Linked DNA regions of Aromatoleum petrolei. The protein of the gene in region 5 interacts with the protein of the main gene of each other region in a pairwise test. Links are inferred from orthologs where the notes say so. Each region holds a gene or a part of one and is shown on either strand. Other genes may lie near its edges. The genes, in order: ToN1_RS21480, secG, ybgC, secB and secA.

Evidence for each region.
Region 1: the proteins of secA (region 5) and ToN1_RS21480 interact in binary tests that used the Escherichia coli proteins (3 or more experiments, as listed by UniProt). The link is inferred for Aromatoleum petrolei from one-to-one orthologs.
Region 2: the proteins of secA (region 5) and secG interact in binary tests that used the Escherichia coli proteins (3 or more experiments, as listed by UniProt). The link is inferred for Aromatoleum petrolei from one-to-one orthologs.
Region 3: the proteins of secA (region 5) and ybgC interact in binary tests that used the Escherichia coli proteins (3 or more experiments, as listed by UniProt). The link is inferred for Aromatoleum petrolei from one-to-one orthologs.
Region 4: the proteins of secA (region 5) and secB interact in binary tests that used the Escherichia coli proteins (3 or more experiments, as listed by UniProt). The link is inferred for Aromatoleum petrolei from one-to-one orthologs.

What each region holds. Positions count from the first base shown.
Region 1 is NZ_CP059560.1:4,683,878-4,686,877, forward strand. Bases 24-3,000 are described here. They hold ToN1_RS21480 (carbohydrate porin), read left to right. Parts: upstream 24-729; coding sequence 730-2,271; downstream 2,272-3,000. Other genes in these bases: ToN1_RS21475 (MFS transporter), read left to right, coding at 24-283; ToN1_RS21485 (substrate-binding domain-containing protein), read right to left, coding at 2,350-3,000. Outside these bases: more of ToN1_RS21475, read left to right, coding at 1-23.
Region 2 is NZ_CP059560.1:4,056,133-4,058,891, forward strand. The notes cover bases 10-2,745. They hold secG (preprotein translocase subunit SecG), read left to right. Parts: upstream 10-1,068; coding sequence 1,069-1,422; downstream 1,423-2,745. Other genes in these bases: pstB (phosphate ABC transporter ATP-binding protein PstB), read left to right, coding at 10-92; tpiA (triose-phosphate isomerase), read left to right, coding at 289-1,047; ndhC (NADH-quinone oxidoreductase subunit A), read left to right, coding at 1,663-2,037; ToN1_RS18535 (NuoB/complex I 20 kDa subunit family protein), read left to right, coding at 2,041-2,517; ToN1_RS18540 (NADH-quinone oxidoreductase subunit C), read left to right, coding at 2,532-2,745. Outside these bases: more of pstB, read left to right, coding at 1-9; more of ToN1_RS18540, read left to right, coding at 2,746-2,759. UniProt on the Escherichia coli protein: Subunit of the protein translocation channel SecYEG. Overexpression of some hybrid proteins has been thought to jam the protein secretion apparatus resulting in cell death; while this may be true it also results in FtsH-mediated degradation of SecY.
Region 3 is NZ_CP059560.1:2,358,886-2,361,817, forward strand. Bases 18-2,926 are described here. They hold ybgC (tol-pal system-associated acyl-CoA thioesterase), read left to right. Parts: upstream 18-1,203; coding sequence 1,204-1,650; downstream 1,651-2,926. Other genes in these bases: ToN1_RS10760 (STAS domain-containing protein), read right to left, coding at 18-1,021; tolQ (protein TolQ), read left to right, coding at 1,647-2,321; tolR (protein TolR), read left to right, coding at 2,338-2,748; ToN1_RS10780 (energy transducer TonB), read left to right, coding at 2,745-2,926. Outside these bases: more of ToN1_RS10760, read right to left, coding at 1-17; more of ToN1_RS10780, read left to right, coding at 2,927-2,932.
Region 4 is NZ_CP059560.1:3,778,392-3,781,120, reverse strand. Bases 24-2,729 are described here. They hold secB (protein-export chaperone SecB), read left to right. Parts: upstream 24-995; coding sequence 996-1,463; downstream 1,464-2,729. Other genes in these bases: ToN1_RS17160 (NAD(P)H-dependent glycerol-3-phosphate dehydrogenase), read left to right, coding at 1,912-2,729; ToN1_RS17165 (SH3 domain-containing protein), read left to right, coding at 1,469-1,915; grxC (glutaredoxin 3), read left to right, coding at 688-948; ToN1_RS17180 (rhodanese-like domain-containing protein), read left to right, coding at 269-685; ToN1_RS17185 (ArsR/SmtB family transcription factor), read left to right, coding at 24-195. Also shown: more of ToN1_RS17185, read left to right, coding at 1-23. UniProt on the Escherichia coli protein: One of the proteins required for the normal export of some preproteins out of the cell cytoplasm. It is a molecular chaperone that binds to a subset of precursor proteins, maintaining them in a translocation-competent state.
Region 5 is NZ_CP059560.1:1,804,981-1,808,303, forward strand. What follows is about bases 13-3,312. They hold secA (preprotein translocase subunit SecA), read right to left. Parts: upstream 2,937-3,312; coding sequence 213-2,936; downstream 13-212. Other genes in these bases: ToN1_RS08270 (HDOD domain-containing protein), read right to left, coding at 13-123; ToN1_RS08280 (DciA family protein), read left to right, coding at 3,104-3,312. Outside these bases: more of ToN1_RS08270, read right to left, coding at 1-12; more of ToN1_RS08280, read left to right, coding at 3,313-3,323. UniProt on the Escherichia coli protein: Required for protein export, interacts with the SecYEG preprotein conducting channel.

The DNA.
Region 1 (3,000 bases), 2.9 Mb from region 5 along the record:
GGCGGCAACGCCATGGGTCGCGCTGATCGGGTTCGCCTTGGTGGGGGCCGGCCTCGCCCCCGTCGCACCCATCCTCCTCAACGCCGCGACCCGGGTGCCGAGCGTGAGCCGTGCCGCGGCCATTGCGTCGGTGACTTCCATCGGATACAGCGGGTTCATGATCGGGCCGCCCCTGATTGGCGGGCTCGCGCATTCCAGTTCGCTGACGGCGGCCCTTTCGGTCGTGGTCATCGGTGCCGCACTGCTGGCCCTCGGTGCGGGCAGGATCTCCGCCCGGACCTGACCGATATGCGCTCGGCCGATGTGCCGTGCCTCCACACGCGCCACGCCAACTCACCAGGGCACGTCTTGGCAATCAGCCAAAAGCGCTTTCGGGAGAAAACATCCATAGAAATATGTGTAGTTGGTAAAAAAGAACAGAATGTAAAGGCGGTTCTCGTTTGTGCTTCAGGTGCGCCGTGATTGGTGTTGATGTCCAGTAAAGGCGAGAATAATGTGTGTAATGACGTCTTTTCTAATACCTCGCCTTGTCGGTTTGCGTGGAATAAATACAAAGTATTTGCGCTCCGAAAGTAGTAATACTACACTTCGCATCAACACGGATCTGGCGAGGCCAGTCTGCGTCCGGAGAGCAAGTCGACAAACGTTTTCCGTCCGGTACACACGCCCGCAGAGGTGTGGTGGCGGGCGGCAGGGCACGAAGAAATCGAGGAAGAGGAGACAACGAGGATGATTACGAAGAAAACCGCCATTGCTCTCGGGATCGCGCTGGCTTTCTGCGGCAGCGCCGCCGCGGCGGACAAGGCGAAGCAGACGCGGGTCGAGGAACTCGAGGCGCGCATCGCGAAGCTGGAGGAGATGCTGCGTCAGGTGACAACGGCTGCCCAACAGGCGACCACCGCGGCTCAACAGGCTACGAGCGCCGCACAGCAGGCGAGCTCCAGCGCGCAGCAGGCCGGCGAAGTCGCCCGCAAGGCGGACACCACGGCGTCGGCGGCGAAGGCCGCCGGCGAAGCGCAGGCGCCGCTCACCAAGGCGGCGGCCGAGACGGCGTCGTCCTTCGAGTTTCACGGGTACGCGCGCTCCGGCACGGTGTCGAATAGCGACATGTTCACGGTGAAGGGGGTAGGCCCCTACATCACGCCGGCCGGCAATCTTGGGGGCGCGGTGGGCCGCCTCGGCTTGGAGACCGATACCTACGTCGAGGCGAAGATGCTGAAGAATTTCCGTTCGGACGACGGTAGCTGGGCGACCTTCGGGTTCATGCTCGCGGACGGCGTCAATAGCAACAACGACTGGACCGGTGGCGAGAACGGCATCAACGTTCGCTGGGCCTATGCCGAGATGGGCAATCTGCCGACGTTCAAGGGCACCGCGCTGGAAAACGCCACGATCTGGGCGGGCAAGCGCTTCGACAAAAAGAACTTCGACATCCACTTCTTTGATAGCGACTTCGTCTTCCTTTCCGGCACCGGTGCGGGCGTGTACGACGCCCAGGTGACGCCGGACTGGAAGACCAACGTCTCAGTGTATGGACGCGACTTCCTCAATGAGGATGACGAGGGCATCAAGAGCTACGTCTTCACGATGAACAGCTACGTCGGCAACTGGCAGTTCATGCTGAACGGCATGCATGCGAAGAACAACGATGTGAACGGCAGCGACCGTGCGACCAGTGGCGTGCACGGTCTGTTCGCCTACCATGCACCGAGCTTTTACGGACTCGCAGACGGCTTCTCCAAGACCGGCATACTGGCCGGCCGGGGGCTGGGGGCCGAGGTCAAGCGACTCGGCGCGGTCGGCAACCTGCTGGAAGACGCCCAGGCGTTCCGCGTGATGAGCTTCGGTGTAACCGATTTCGCGCCGAAGTGGAAAGTCTCACCCGCGCTGATGGCCGAGGTCAGCAAGGATCGATTCAACAAAGGCGACGAATACAAGTGGGCGTCCGCCAACCTGCGTTTCACCAACGCGATCAACAAGAATTTCGCGATGCAGTACGAAGGCAGCTTCCAGTACATGGATCTGGACAGCACCTTCTCCCAGGCGAAGGGCAACTTCTACAAGCTCACCGTTTCGCCAACCTTCAAGCTCGACACTGGCGCCGGCTTCTTTGCGCGACCCGAACTGCGCCTCTTCGCCACCTGGATGGGCTGGGACAAGGACCTGAACGGTTTCACCTACGACGGCGGCGCGAACGAGGGCTTCGGCAGCACGAAGTTCACCGGCGAAAGCAAGTGGCTGGTCGGTGCGCAGATGGAAGTGTGGTTCTGAGCCGGACGGCACGAACCGGGTGAAACCATGGCAGCCCGCCCCTGCGCGCGGTTCTCCTGGGCGGCCTTCCCTGTCCGTTCAGCAGGGCGTCTTCGTGCGCGCGTGGCGGGTCGGGGCGGGCGGCGGGCCGTCGGTCTCGCCCGCGCCGATGCACGGCTGCCCGAGTCGGTGCAGATCCTCGAGCGGCTTGCCCGCAAGGACATCGAGCACCAGATCGGCGAGCGCGCGTCCGGTCGATTCGCCGGTCGGCTGAAGTACGCCGGTCACCGTGCAGGTGAGCGGAATCTCGGACGGGATGCCGTCGTACACGATCAGCGACATCCCGCTGCCTGGTTTCCAGCCATTGTCCCCAAGGGCGCGCAGGGCGCCCACGCCCGCCACATTGTTGTCGACCAGCAGCGCGGTGGGCGGCTTTTTCATCGCGAGCAGTTCTCCGACCGCCTGGTAGCCGCCGATACGGTTGAGCGGAGCCTCGATGATCAGTTCCGGATCGGGTTCGATGCCCGCTTCGCGCAGGGCCGCAACGAATCCCGCATGGCGCTGTGCCGCGAAGCTCAGCTCCAGCGGTGCGTGGATCAGGGCGATGCGGCGGTGGCCCAGGTCGAGCAGGCGCTGCGCGGCCATGCGGCCGCCGGCTTCGTTGTCGAAGTCGAACCATGCGTAGGGCAGGGGCGTCTCGGTGCGACCGTAGGCGACGAACGGGAAATTGCGTTCCTGCAGGAAGCGGAT
Region 2 (2,759 bases), 2.3 Mb from region 5 along the record:
GCGAACTGATGGAGTTTGGCGAAACGAACCAGATTTTCGTCAATCCGAAGCGCAAGGAAACCGAAGACTACATCACCGGACGCTTCGGTTGAGCCGTATGGGGTCGCGTAGGCTGGCTCCCGGCGCGTCCTGTGGATGGTGGCGGATGGCGCGCTGACATTCTCCGAGACTTGCTTGCAGAAGGGAGGGGCGCTGTTACAGTGCCCCTCTCAGTCTTTGTCCGGCCCGCTTCCTTTACCTAGCGAAGGGCTGCAGATACAATCCAAAAATTTGGCTGGGGCGCAGTGCATGAAACGAAAGCTAGTCGTCGGTAACTGGAAGATGAATGGCGATCGTGCGCGCAATAGTGCTCTGTTGGACCAGTTGCTGGGTGCCATGCCCGCGGGCATGGACTGCGCGGTGTGTCCGCCGTTTCCGTACCTCTCGCAGGTTGGTGAAATCCTCCGTGGCAGTGATGTCGCGCTCGGCGCCCAGGATGTGAGCGAATTCGCCGACGGCGCCTACACAGGCGATGTCAGCATCACCATGCTCGGCGACTTCGGCGTGCGATTTGTCATTGTCGGCCATTCCGAGCGACGGGCGCTGCACGGCGAATCTGACGTGTTGATTGCCCGCAAGGCGGATGTGGTGCTCGAAGGTGGGCTTGTACCCATCGTCTGCATCGGCGAGACGCTGGCCGAACGCGAGTCCGGCGTAACGGAGCAGGTGCTCCACCGGCAACTCGATGCCCTCGCGGTCACGCTGTCGCCCGAGGCGCTGCAGCGTATCGTGCTCGCATACGAGCCTGTATGGGCGATCGGTACCGGACGTGCAGCGACGGTCGAGCAGGTGCAGGCGGTGCTCCGGTTCGTCAGGCGTTGGCTGGGGCGCCATGTTTCCGCGCCCGAGCGCAGTCAAGTCCTGTATGGCGGTAGCGTGAAACCCGAAACGGCAGGCGGGTTGTTCGGCCTGCCGGATGCGGATGGTGGCTTGATCGGTGGGGCTTCGCTCGACGCGCAGTCCTTTCTTGAAATCTGTCGAGCGGCAACGGTCGTGCAGGGCAGTTGAGATTCAAAACAAGGTCATATTATGAGCAATTACTTATTTTCTATTGTCTTGACCGTTCATGTGCTGGTGGGACTCGGCATCATTGCTCTGGTTCTCATGCAGCATGGCAAGGGGGCGGACGCAGGTGCGGCATTCGGAAGTGGTGCATCGGGGAGTGTGTTCGGTGCCTCCGGTTCGGCAAATTTCCTCAGTCGCACGACGGGCGTGCTCGCTGCCGTATTTTTCCTGACTAGTCTCGGCCTGAGCTATTTGAGTAACGGTACGGCGGTCAAGCCTGCCAGTGTCATGCAGGACGCTGCCGTGACGGCGCCAGCTGGCGAGGGGGCTCCGGCAGGCATGGCGGACGATTCAAAGGCCCAGTCGATTCCCAAATAAGTTCCCCTTGGGGCTTTGCGGGATACGGGAAAGGTCGTATAATTTCGCGCTGTAACGAACGTGCCGACGTGGTGAAATTGGTAGACACGCCATCTTGAGGGGGTGGTGGCGAAAGCCGTGTGAGTTCGAGTCTCACCGTCGGCACCAGAACACTGAATCGCCCGCGAAAGCGGGCGTTTTCATGCAGTGGGTTAATTAAAAAAACTAAAACAATCTGTATTTAAGACGGGGTGTCACGCAATGCTGGAAAACTACTTTCCTGTTCTGATGTTCATCCTCGTGGGGCTTGGTTTTGGCCTTGTTCCCGTCATTCTGGGGCGTCTCGTTGCGCCCTATCGCCCTGGCAGCGAGAAACTGTCTCCGTATGAGTGTGGCTTCGAGGCCTTCGAAGATGCGCGCATGAAGTTCGATGTGCGCTACTACCTCATCGCGATTCTTTTCATCCTTTTCGATCTCGAAATCGCCTTCCTCTTTCCGTGGGCGACGGTGTTCCAGGAATTCATTGCGGCAGGTCAGGTCGCGTGGTTCGTATTCGGCTCGGTTATGGTCTTCATTGCCGTGCTGGTCATCGGTTATGTCGTCGAGTGGAAAAACGGTGCACTCGACTGGGAGTGATGCATGAGTATTGAGGGCGTCTTTCGCGAAGGGTTTGTAACCACTTCGCTTGATGCGGTAATCAACTGGACTCGCACGGGGTCGCTCTGGCCGATGACTTTCGGTCTGGCCTGCTGTGCAGTCGAGATGATCCATGCGGGTTGTTCTCGTTACGACCTGGACCGCTTTGGCGTGGTGTTTCGGCCAAGTCCGCGCCAGTCTGACCTGATGATTGTTGCGGGGACTCTCTGCAACAAGATGGCGCCCGCGCTGCGCAAGGTTTACGAGCAGATGGCGGAGCCGCGCTGGGTGATTTCCATGGGCTCTTGTGCTAACGGTGGCGGCTACTATCACTACTCCTACTCGGTCGTGCGCGGTTGTGATCGCATTGTGCCTGTGGATGTGTATGTCCCGGGTTGTCCGCCGACGGCTGAAGCGCTGCTCTACGGCATCATTCAGCTCCAAAACAAGATCAAGCGCACGAATACCATCGCGCGCTGACGGATGGTTCATCTATGAGTCCCAAGCTTGAGCGTCTGAGCCAGGTCCTGCAAGAGGTCCTGGGTGACAAGTTGCGGTCGATTGTCGTCGATCGTGGTGAGGTGACTATCGACGTTGCGCCGGAAGATTATCTCGGTGTGGCCCAGTGCTTGCGTGATCACGCAGAGCTCTGCTTCGAAGAATTGATCGATGTGTCGGGTCTCGATTATTCGGCTTATGGGAATGGTGCATGGAGCGGAAAG
Region 3 (2,932 bases), 550 kb from region 5 along the record:
GCAGTTGGCCGCAGTCGACTTCGACGCTCTGCAGGCTGCTCGCGTGCGCAGCCAGCTTGCGGATCTTCTCCACCGCCGCGCTGGTGACCTCGCCGTCGAGCACGAAATCGCCGCTCGCCGGCGCATCCAGATCGAGCGCGACCTCCTGAACGGCCGTCGTCGAGGCCGCCTGGCCGGCCCGCGCCTCCCAGGACGGCGGAGACTCCTCGAAGGTGATCGCGTAATCCACCGCCAGGTTCTCGAACCGCTCCTGCTCGCCGGTGTGCTGCAGCATCTCGAGCAGCAGCAGCCAGATGTCGCGCCCGCTCGGCTCGCCCGTGCGCACCTGCCCCGCCAGCATCTCCGCGAGCTGGCCGCAGTTCAGCAGCGACACCTTCACCCTCTCCATCGCCAGTTCGCGCAATACGTCGCGGAACAGCGTGCATCCGTCTTCATCGACCGAGCGCAGGCGCCCCAGGTCGATGCGGATGGCACCACTCTTCTTGCCGATGATCGCGACCTGCTGGAACTGCGCCGCGGCCTGCCCGGAGAGGCTGCCCGACATATTCACCATCGGCGCCGCGTTCGAGCGCACATGCTCCTGCGCACTCGACAGGTCCATCCACGGCGGCGGCGACCGCTCGAAGCGCGTCGCGTAATCCAGCACCCGCGCCTCGAAACGCTGGCGCTGCCCGGTCAGGCGGTACAAGTCCAGCAGCATCATCCACAGCCCTTCGCCCGCATGGCCGCCCTGCCCATCCAGCACTGCGTTGAGCGCCGCTTCCGCCTCCGCCGTATTCCCGTTCGCGTACAGCACGGCGGCCTCCTCGTAGGCGGCACCGATGCCCGCCCCCATCTCCTGCACCTCGACCTGCCCGGCGCAATGCGCCAGGGCGTGCGTCGGATCGCCGATCGAGAAATCCAGCTTGGACAATTCGGGTGGCTCCACCTGGGGCGCAGCCGACGAGGGTGCCGCGCCGGACGAGGCACCTGACGGCTGAGTGCCGGGAGCGGGCTTCTTGCCGAAGAATGGAAGAACCACGTTACGACCTGTGCGAACGGAGATGGACTAGTCGGGGATGCGGAAGGATAGCATTTCGGGCGCAGCTCTTGCGCCCCCACCGCGACGCGGGCGGCCGCCTGGCCGTCCGCACCTTACCTTTTGCAAAACAGTACCCGCGCAGCAGATGTAACAGACGGCACACCGTCGGCTAGAATGTTGCGATGCACACACCTCGCCCGCCGTCAAACTCCGGCGAAAACCACGTATTTTCACTGCCGGTCCGCGTGTATTACGAGGACACCGACGCCGCCGGAGTCATCTACTACGCCAACTACCTGCGTTACTGTGAGCGAGCACGCACCGAATGGCTGCGCGTGGCAGGCTTCGAACAGCAGGCCCTGCTGACCGAACAGCGCATCGGTTTCGTCGTCCGCTCCGTTGCCGGCGATTATCTGTCAGCAGGAATGCTCGATGATGCGTTACACGTCACGACGGGGGTCGAAACGCTGCGCGGCGCCAGCATGGTGTTCATGCAGAAGGTGATGCGCGGCGACGAAGTCCTGTTCCGCGGCCGCTTCGTCATCGCCTGTGTCGACCTCGACCGCAAACGCCCGACCCCGCTCCCCGCAGACATGCGCACAAAACTGGAAAAACTCGTACAAGCATGACCGTCTCCCACGATCTCTCGATCATCAGCCTCATCGGCCAGGCCAGCGTCCTGGCCCAGCTCGTCATGGCCCTGCTCGCAGGCCTGTCGCTCGTCTCCTGGTACTGGATCTTCCGCAAGTCCTTCCAGATCCGCGCCGCCCGCAGCAAGACCAACGGCTTCGAGCGCGACTTCTGGAGTGGCGGCGACCTCAACTCGCTATTCCAGTCGGCCGCCGCCGCCCGCCACGAAACCGGCGGCATGGAGCGCATCTTCGAGTCCGGCTACCGCGAATTCACCAAGCTGCGCAGCAAGAGCCACGACAACGCGTCGATCATCGACGGCGCGCGCCGCGCGATGCGCGCGACCTACCAGCGCGAGGTCGACGACCTCGAGGCGCACCTCGCCTTTCTCGCCTCGGTCGGCTCGGTGTCCCCGTACATCGGCCTGTTCGGCACCGTGTGGGGCATCATGAACGCCTTCCGCGGCCTGTCCAACGTCAGCTCGGCGACGCTGGCGAACGTGGCCCCAGGCATCGCCGAGGCGCTCGTCGCCACCGCGATCGGCCTCTTCGCTGCGATACCCGCGGTGGTCGCCTACAACCGCTTCGCGCACGACATCGACCGCATCAGCATCCGCTTCGAGAGCTTCATGGAAGAGTTCTCGAACATCCTGCAGCGCCAGTTGCGCTGAGCGGGAGGAAACACCGATGCGCCAGCGCCGCCTGATGAACCAGATCAACGTCGTGCCCTACATCGACGTGATGCTGGTGCTGCTCGTGATCTTCATGGTCACCGCGCCGATGATCCAGACCGGCAGCGTCGATCTCCCCACCGTGGGCGGGGTGCCGCAACCGCCGGCCGAGGCGATGGTGGTGTCCGTGAAGAAGGACGGCTCGCTGACCTTCAAGGTCACGAGCGGCTCGACCGAACAGAAGATGAGCAACACCGAGCTGCTGCGCGAACTGCACAACGCGCTGCAGCGCAATCCCCAGCAACCCATCCTGGTCGCCGCGGACAAGCAGGTGTCTTACGAACGCGTGATGGACACGCTCGACAGCATCCGCAAGGCGGGCTTCCAGAAAGTCGGCCTGCAGACGAGTACCAGCAGCACCCGATGAAAGACACGCACCTTGACCTGCAGCGCGACGAGCCCGGCAAGTGGGCCTCGCTGGCGCTGACGGTAGTCGTTCACCTGGGCCTCGTCGCCTTCCTGCTCTTCGGCATCCGTTGGCAGAGCAGCCCGCCCGCGGCGCTCGAGGTCGAACTCGTCGCCCCGCCCGCCGCCGAGCCGGCATTGCCGCG
Region 4 (2,729 bases), 2.0 Mb from region 5 along the record:
CAGGACATCGTCGAGGCGGTCGGCACCTCGCAGAGCAACATCTCCCAGCATCTCGCGATCCTGCGCGACAAGGCCGTGCTGCAGACCCGCAAGGATGCCAACCGCGTCTATTACCGCATCTGCGACCAACGCACGCTTCAGCTCATCGCCCTGATGCGCGAAGTGTTTTGCAACGACCAGCCCGGCCGCAACTGACCGCCGGGCCGGCGGCGCCCCCTGCCACACACGAGCCGCCAGAGCACAAGAAAAGCAAACGGAGTAAATCTACGTGGAATTCCTGCAGCAAAACTGGTACTGGGCCGCACTCGCGGCCGCAAGCGGCGCATGGCTGCTGTTCGACCTCGCGCGCAGCCAGGGCGACAAGTCGCAGCTTTCGCCCGTCGAGGCGACCCTTCTGATCAACCGCGAGGACGCCCAGCTCATCGACGTCCGCGACCAGGGCGAATTCGCCGGCGGACACATCCCCAACGCACGCCATATCCCGCTCGCCGAACTCGAGCGCCGCAGCAGCGAACTGGAAAAGTTCAAGGACCGCCCCATCATCCTGTGCTGCGCCACGGGCAACCGCTCCGCGGCCGCCCTCGCCACCCTGAAGAAGGCCGGTTTCGAGAAGCTGTTCAACCTGCGCGGTGGCGTCGCCGAATGGGAGAAGGCGGGCCAGCCGCTCAGCCGCAAGAGGAAATGACGATGCACGCTAAGATCCGCATGTACGCCACGGCGGTGTGCCCCTACTGCGTACGCGCCGAACAACTGCTGCGGCGCAAGGGGGTGCAGGACATCGAGAAGATCCGGGTCGACCAGGATCCCGTGCGCCGTGACGAAATGATCGAGCTCACCGGTCGCCGCACCGTTCCGCAGATCTTCATCGGCGACACGCACGTCGGCGGCTGCGACGATCTCTACGAACTCGAACACCAGGGCAAGCTCGACGCGCTGCTGCAGGCCTGAGCCCCCTTCCCCTTTCACCCTTTTCAAACCATTCTTCAGGCACCGACATGTCCGAAAACGCTCAAGCCCCCGTCTTCTCCATCGAAAAGCTGTATGTGAAGGATCTCTCGCTGGAAGTGCCCAACGCCCCGCGCATCTTCCTCGAGCGCGAGAATCCCCAGATCAACGTGCAGTTGCGCACCGAGGCGAGCGGCGTCGACGAGGGCGTCTACGAAATCACGCTGACGGTCACCGTCTCGGCCAAGCTCGCCGACGAACGCACGGTGTTCCTCATCGAGGTTGCCCAGGCCGGCATCTTCCAGATCCGCAACATTCCCGAGGGCGACCTCGAACCGGTTACGATGATCGGCTGCCCGAACATCCTCTTCCCGTATGCGCGCGAGGCGATCTCGGACGCGGTCACGCGTGCCGGCTTCCAGCCCGTGGTGCTCGCCCCGGTCAATTTCGAGGCGCTGTACCAGGCGCAGCAGCAGCAATCCGAAGCCCGCGAACCGGGCGAACTGCCGATCCAGTAAACGCCATGCGCACCCTGCTCCACCGCATCGCTCTCGCGGCCGCGCTGGCAGTCCCGGCAGCGGCAGTGCACGCGATCGAATACCGCTCGGTCGCCGAGCCTGCGATCATGTACGACTCACCGTCGGACAAGGGCAAGCGGCTGTTCATCATCGCAGCGGGAACGCCGCTCGAAGTGGTCGTCAGTCTCGACAAGTGGGCCAAGGTGCGCGACGCAGGCGGCTCGATCAACTGGATCGAGCGCCGCGCGCTGTCAGAAAAGCGCACGGTGATGGTCACGAGTGCCCGCGCAGTCGTGCGCCAGCGCCCCGCAGCCGATGCCCCGGTCGCTTTCGAGAGTGCCAAGGACGTGGTACTCGAAGTCACAGGCAGCGCCAACGAAGGCTGGCTCCCCGTCCGCCACAAGGACGGCGCGAACGGTTTCGTCCGGGTGACCGAGGTCTGGGGGCTTTGAGCCCGACCCGCATTGCCGTGTTCGGCTCCGGCGCATGGGGCACCGCGCTGGCGCTGGCCTTCTCGGCACAACACCGGGTGATCCTGTGGGGGCGCGATGCCGACCACATCTCGGCGCTCGCCGCCGAGCGAGTGAACGCCCGCTACCTTCCCGACGTGCCGTTGCCGCAGGCACTCGAACTGAGTTCCGACTTCGACGCCGCGGCCCGCGGCGCAGACCTTCATCTGGTCGTCACTCCGCTCGCGGGTTTGCGCCAGACTGCGCGCCGCCTGCGTGACGTCGCGCCGTGCACACCGCTGCTCTGGGCATGCAAGGGACTGGAGGCCGGCAGCGGACGTCTGCCACACGAGATCGTCGCGGCAGAACTGGGCGAAGGCGCCGCCTGCGGCGTTCTGACCGGCCCCAGCTTCGCGGCGGAAGTCGCCCGCGGCATGCCGACGGCGATCACGCTGGCGGCAGCCGACATCGCGTTTGCCCGCGAGTGGGTGCAGAAGCTCCACCAGCCACGGCTGCGCATCTACGCCAACAGCGACGTCGTCGGCGCCGAAATCGGTGGCGCGATCAAGAACGTGCTCGCGATCGCTGCCGGCGTTTCCGACGGGATGGGCTTCGGCCTCAACGCGCGCGCAGCCCTAATCACGCGCGGGCTCGCGGAGATCGCACGCCTGGCCACGGCGCTGGGTGGCAGAGCCGACACGCTGATGGGTTTGGCTGGCATGGGCGACCTCATCCTGACCTGCACGGGCGATCTGTCGCGCAACCGCCGCGTCGGACTGGCGCTCGCGCAGGGAAAGACCCTCCCCGAAATCCTGCA
Region 5 (3,323 bases):
CCCGAGGCCGCGCGGCTCGCGCCCCGCCGGCCCGGCCGCCTCCTCCGGAACGCCGAGGCGCAGCTCCGGAAACAGGATGGACTCACCGGAGCACCTGCCCTTGGGATCAGTCGGCCCGGTCATGCGCGTAAAAGCCGCATGCAAAGCCAGGAACGGCCCGCTCGGGGCCGTTCAGGGACGCGGCGGGAAAGCGTCTGACCGCCCATCCTGCCTCAGCTCAGCTTGCCGTGGCAGTGCTTGTACTTCTTGCCGGAGCCGCAGGGGCAGGGGTCGTTGCGTCCGACCTTCGGAGCCTGCGCAACGGCCGTGCCGCCCTCCTGCGCCTGCGATGCGGCGCCAAGCGCCTCGTCGTAGTCGGCGTGGTGATACTGGACATTATCCAGCTCGGGCGGGTGCTCAGCCTCCTCCAGCTGCGATTCGGTGCGGACCTGCACGGTCATCAGCAGCTTGGACACTTCGCTGCGCACGGTCTCGAGCAGGCCTTCGAACAGCTCGAAGGCCTCGCGCTTGTATTCCTGCTTCGGGTTCTTTTGCGCGTACCCGCGCAGATGGATGCCCTGCCGCAGATGATCGAGTGCGGCCAGGTGCTCGCGCCAATGCGTATCGAGGCTCTGCAGCATCACGTCGCGCTCGAACTTGTGCCACGCGCCCGCGTCGACCAGCGCGACCTTCGCGGCATAGGCCTCGTCGGCCGCGGCGAGGATGCGCTTCAGGATCGTTTCGTCGTCGAGGTTGGACTCGGCCTTCAGCCACTCGCCCACCGGGAGGCGGAGCTGGAATTCTGCAGCGAGCGCCTGCTCCAACGCGGGGATGTCCCACTGCTCCTCGACACTGTCGACCGGCACGTAGATGCGGAAGGCGTCGTGAAGCACGCCCTGGCGCATGGCGTGGATGGTGTCGGAGATGTCCTCGCTCTCAAGGAGCTCGTTGCGCTGCTGGTAGATCACCTTGCGCTGGTCATTGGCGACGTCGTCGTATTCGAGCAGCTGCTTGCGGATGTCGAAGTTGCGCTGCTCAACCTTGCGCTGGGCCGACTCGAGCGAGCGGGTGACCATGGCATGCTCGATCGCCTCGCCCTCGGGCATCTTCAGGCGCACCATGATCGCGTTCAGGCGCTCGCCGGCGAAGATCTTCATCAACGGATCCTCGAGCGACAGGTAGAAGCGCGAACTGCCCGGATCGCCCTGACGGCCCGCGCGACCGCGCAGCTGGTTGTCGATGCGGCGCGACTCGTGCCGCTCGGTGCCGACGATGTGCAGGCCGCCCGCCGCGAGCACCTGATCGTGCACCTTCTGCCACTCCTCGCGCATCGCGGCGATGCGGGCGTCCTTCTGGTCCTGCGCCAGCGCATCGTCGTCGCGGATCGCCGCAAGCTGGCGCTCGATGCTGCCCCCGAGCACGATATCGGTACCGCGGCCGGCCATGTTCGTTGCGATCGTGATCACACCGGGGCGGCCCGCCTGCGCGACGATCTCCGCCTCGTGTTCGTGCTGCTTGGCGTTGAGCAGCTGATGCGGCAGCTTCTCGCGCTGCAGCAGCCCGGAGAGGAATTCGTTGATCTCGATCGAAGTCGTGCCGACCAGCACCGGCTGGCCGCGGCCGACGCACTCGCGGATGTCGGCGATCACCGCATCCCACTTTTCCTTGGCGGTGCGATAGACCTTGTCGTTGTCGTCACGGCGCTGCATCGGACGGTTGGTCGGCACCACCACCGTTTCCAGGCCGTAGATCTGATGGAATTCGTAGGCTTCGGTGTCGGCCGTACCGGTCATGCCGGCGAGCTTGCCGTACATGCGGAAGTAGTTCTGGAAGGTGATCGAGGCGAGGGTCTGGTTCTCGGCCTGGATGCGCACGCCCTCCTTGGCTTCGACCGCCTGGTGCAGCCCCTCGGACCAGCGGCGGCCGGCCATCAGGCGGCCGGTGAATTCGTCGACGATCACCACCTCGTTGTTCTGCACGACGTAGTGCTGGTCCTTGAAGTACAGTGCGTGCGCGCGCAGCGCCGCATAGAGGTGATGCACGAGGAGGATGTTGCCCGGGTCGTACAGGCTCGATCCCTCCGCCAGCAGTCCCATGCGCGTGAGGATCTGCTCGGCGTTCTCGTGACCCTGCTCGGTGAGGAGCACCTGGCGCGCCTTGAGGTCCAGCGTGTAGTCGCCGGGCTTGGTGACGTCCTCGCCCTCACCTTCCTGCTGCGTGAGCATCGGCGCCACCTGGTTGAGCTTGAGATACAGCTCGGTGTGGTCCTCGGCCTGGCCGGAAATGATCAGCGGGGTGCGCGCCTCGTCGATGAGGATGGAGTCCACTTCATCGACGATCGCGAAATTGAGGCCACGTTGCACGCGCTCGCTGGTGGAATACACCATGTTGTCGCGCAGGTAGTCGAAGCCGAACTCGTTGTTCGTACCGTAGGTGATGTCCGCGCCGTAGGCGGCCTGCTTTTCCTCGTGCGTCATGCGCGACAGGTTGCAGCCGGTGGTCAGCCCGAGGAAGCCGTAAATGCGCCCCATCCAGTCCGCGTCACGGCTGGCGAGGTAGTCGTTGACGGTCACGACGTGCACGCCCTTGCCCGTCAGCGCATTGAGGTAGGCCGGCAAGGTGGCGACCAGCGTCTTGCCTTCGCCGGTGCGCATCTCGGAGATTTTCCCGCTGTGCAGCACCATGCCGCCGATCAACTGCACATCAAAGTGGCGCATGCCGTGGACGCGTTTCGCCGCTTCGCGCACGACCGCGAAGGCTTCCGGCAGCAGGCTGTCCAGGCTTTCGCCGTTCGCGACGCGCTGCCTGAATTCTTCCGTCTTGGCCCGCAGGGCCTCGTCCGTCAGGGCCGAGATCGTCGGCTCCAGGGCATTGATGGTGCGTACCGTCTGGGAATACTGGCGGATGAGGCGGTCGTTGCGACTACCGAAAATTTTCTTGAGCAGGCCGGAAATCATGTGGGTATCTGGTGGGACCGATTCGGCAAAGCGGGAAGTTTAGCATGCCGGCCGCAAGCCCCCGCAGGGGATGCGGCGACCACCCGCCTGATCAGCCGGGAACATCGCGCTTGCGGCCCGGGCACGTGCGACCTACCATCAGGGCGCACTCCGACTACGGCATCACCATGACCCAGCTCATCCAGCGCTTCCTGGGCACCGGCGACGCGCTCGCTCGCCTGAAGGACCACGCGGCGCGCCTGATGCGCCTGCAGACGCTGCTCCAGCAGCACCTCCCGCCCGCGCTCTCGTCGGCCTGCTCGGTCGCCAACCTGAAGGGCGACACGCTGGTCCTGCTCGCCAATGGGGGCGCTGCGGCCGCGCGCCTCAAACAGATCGCACCGTCAC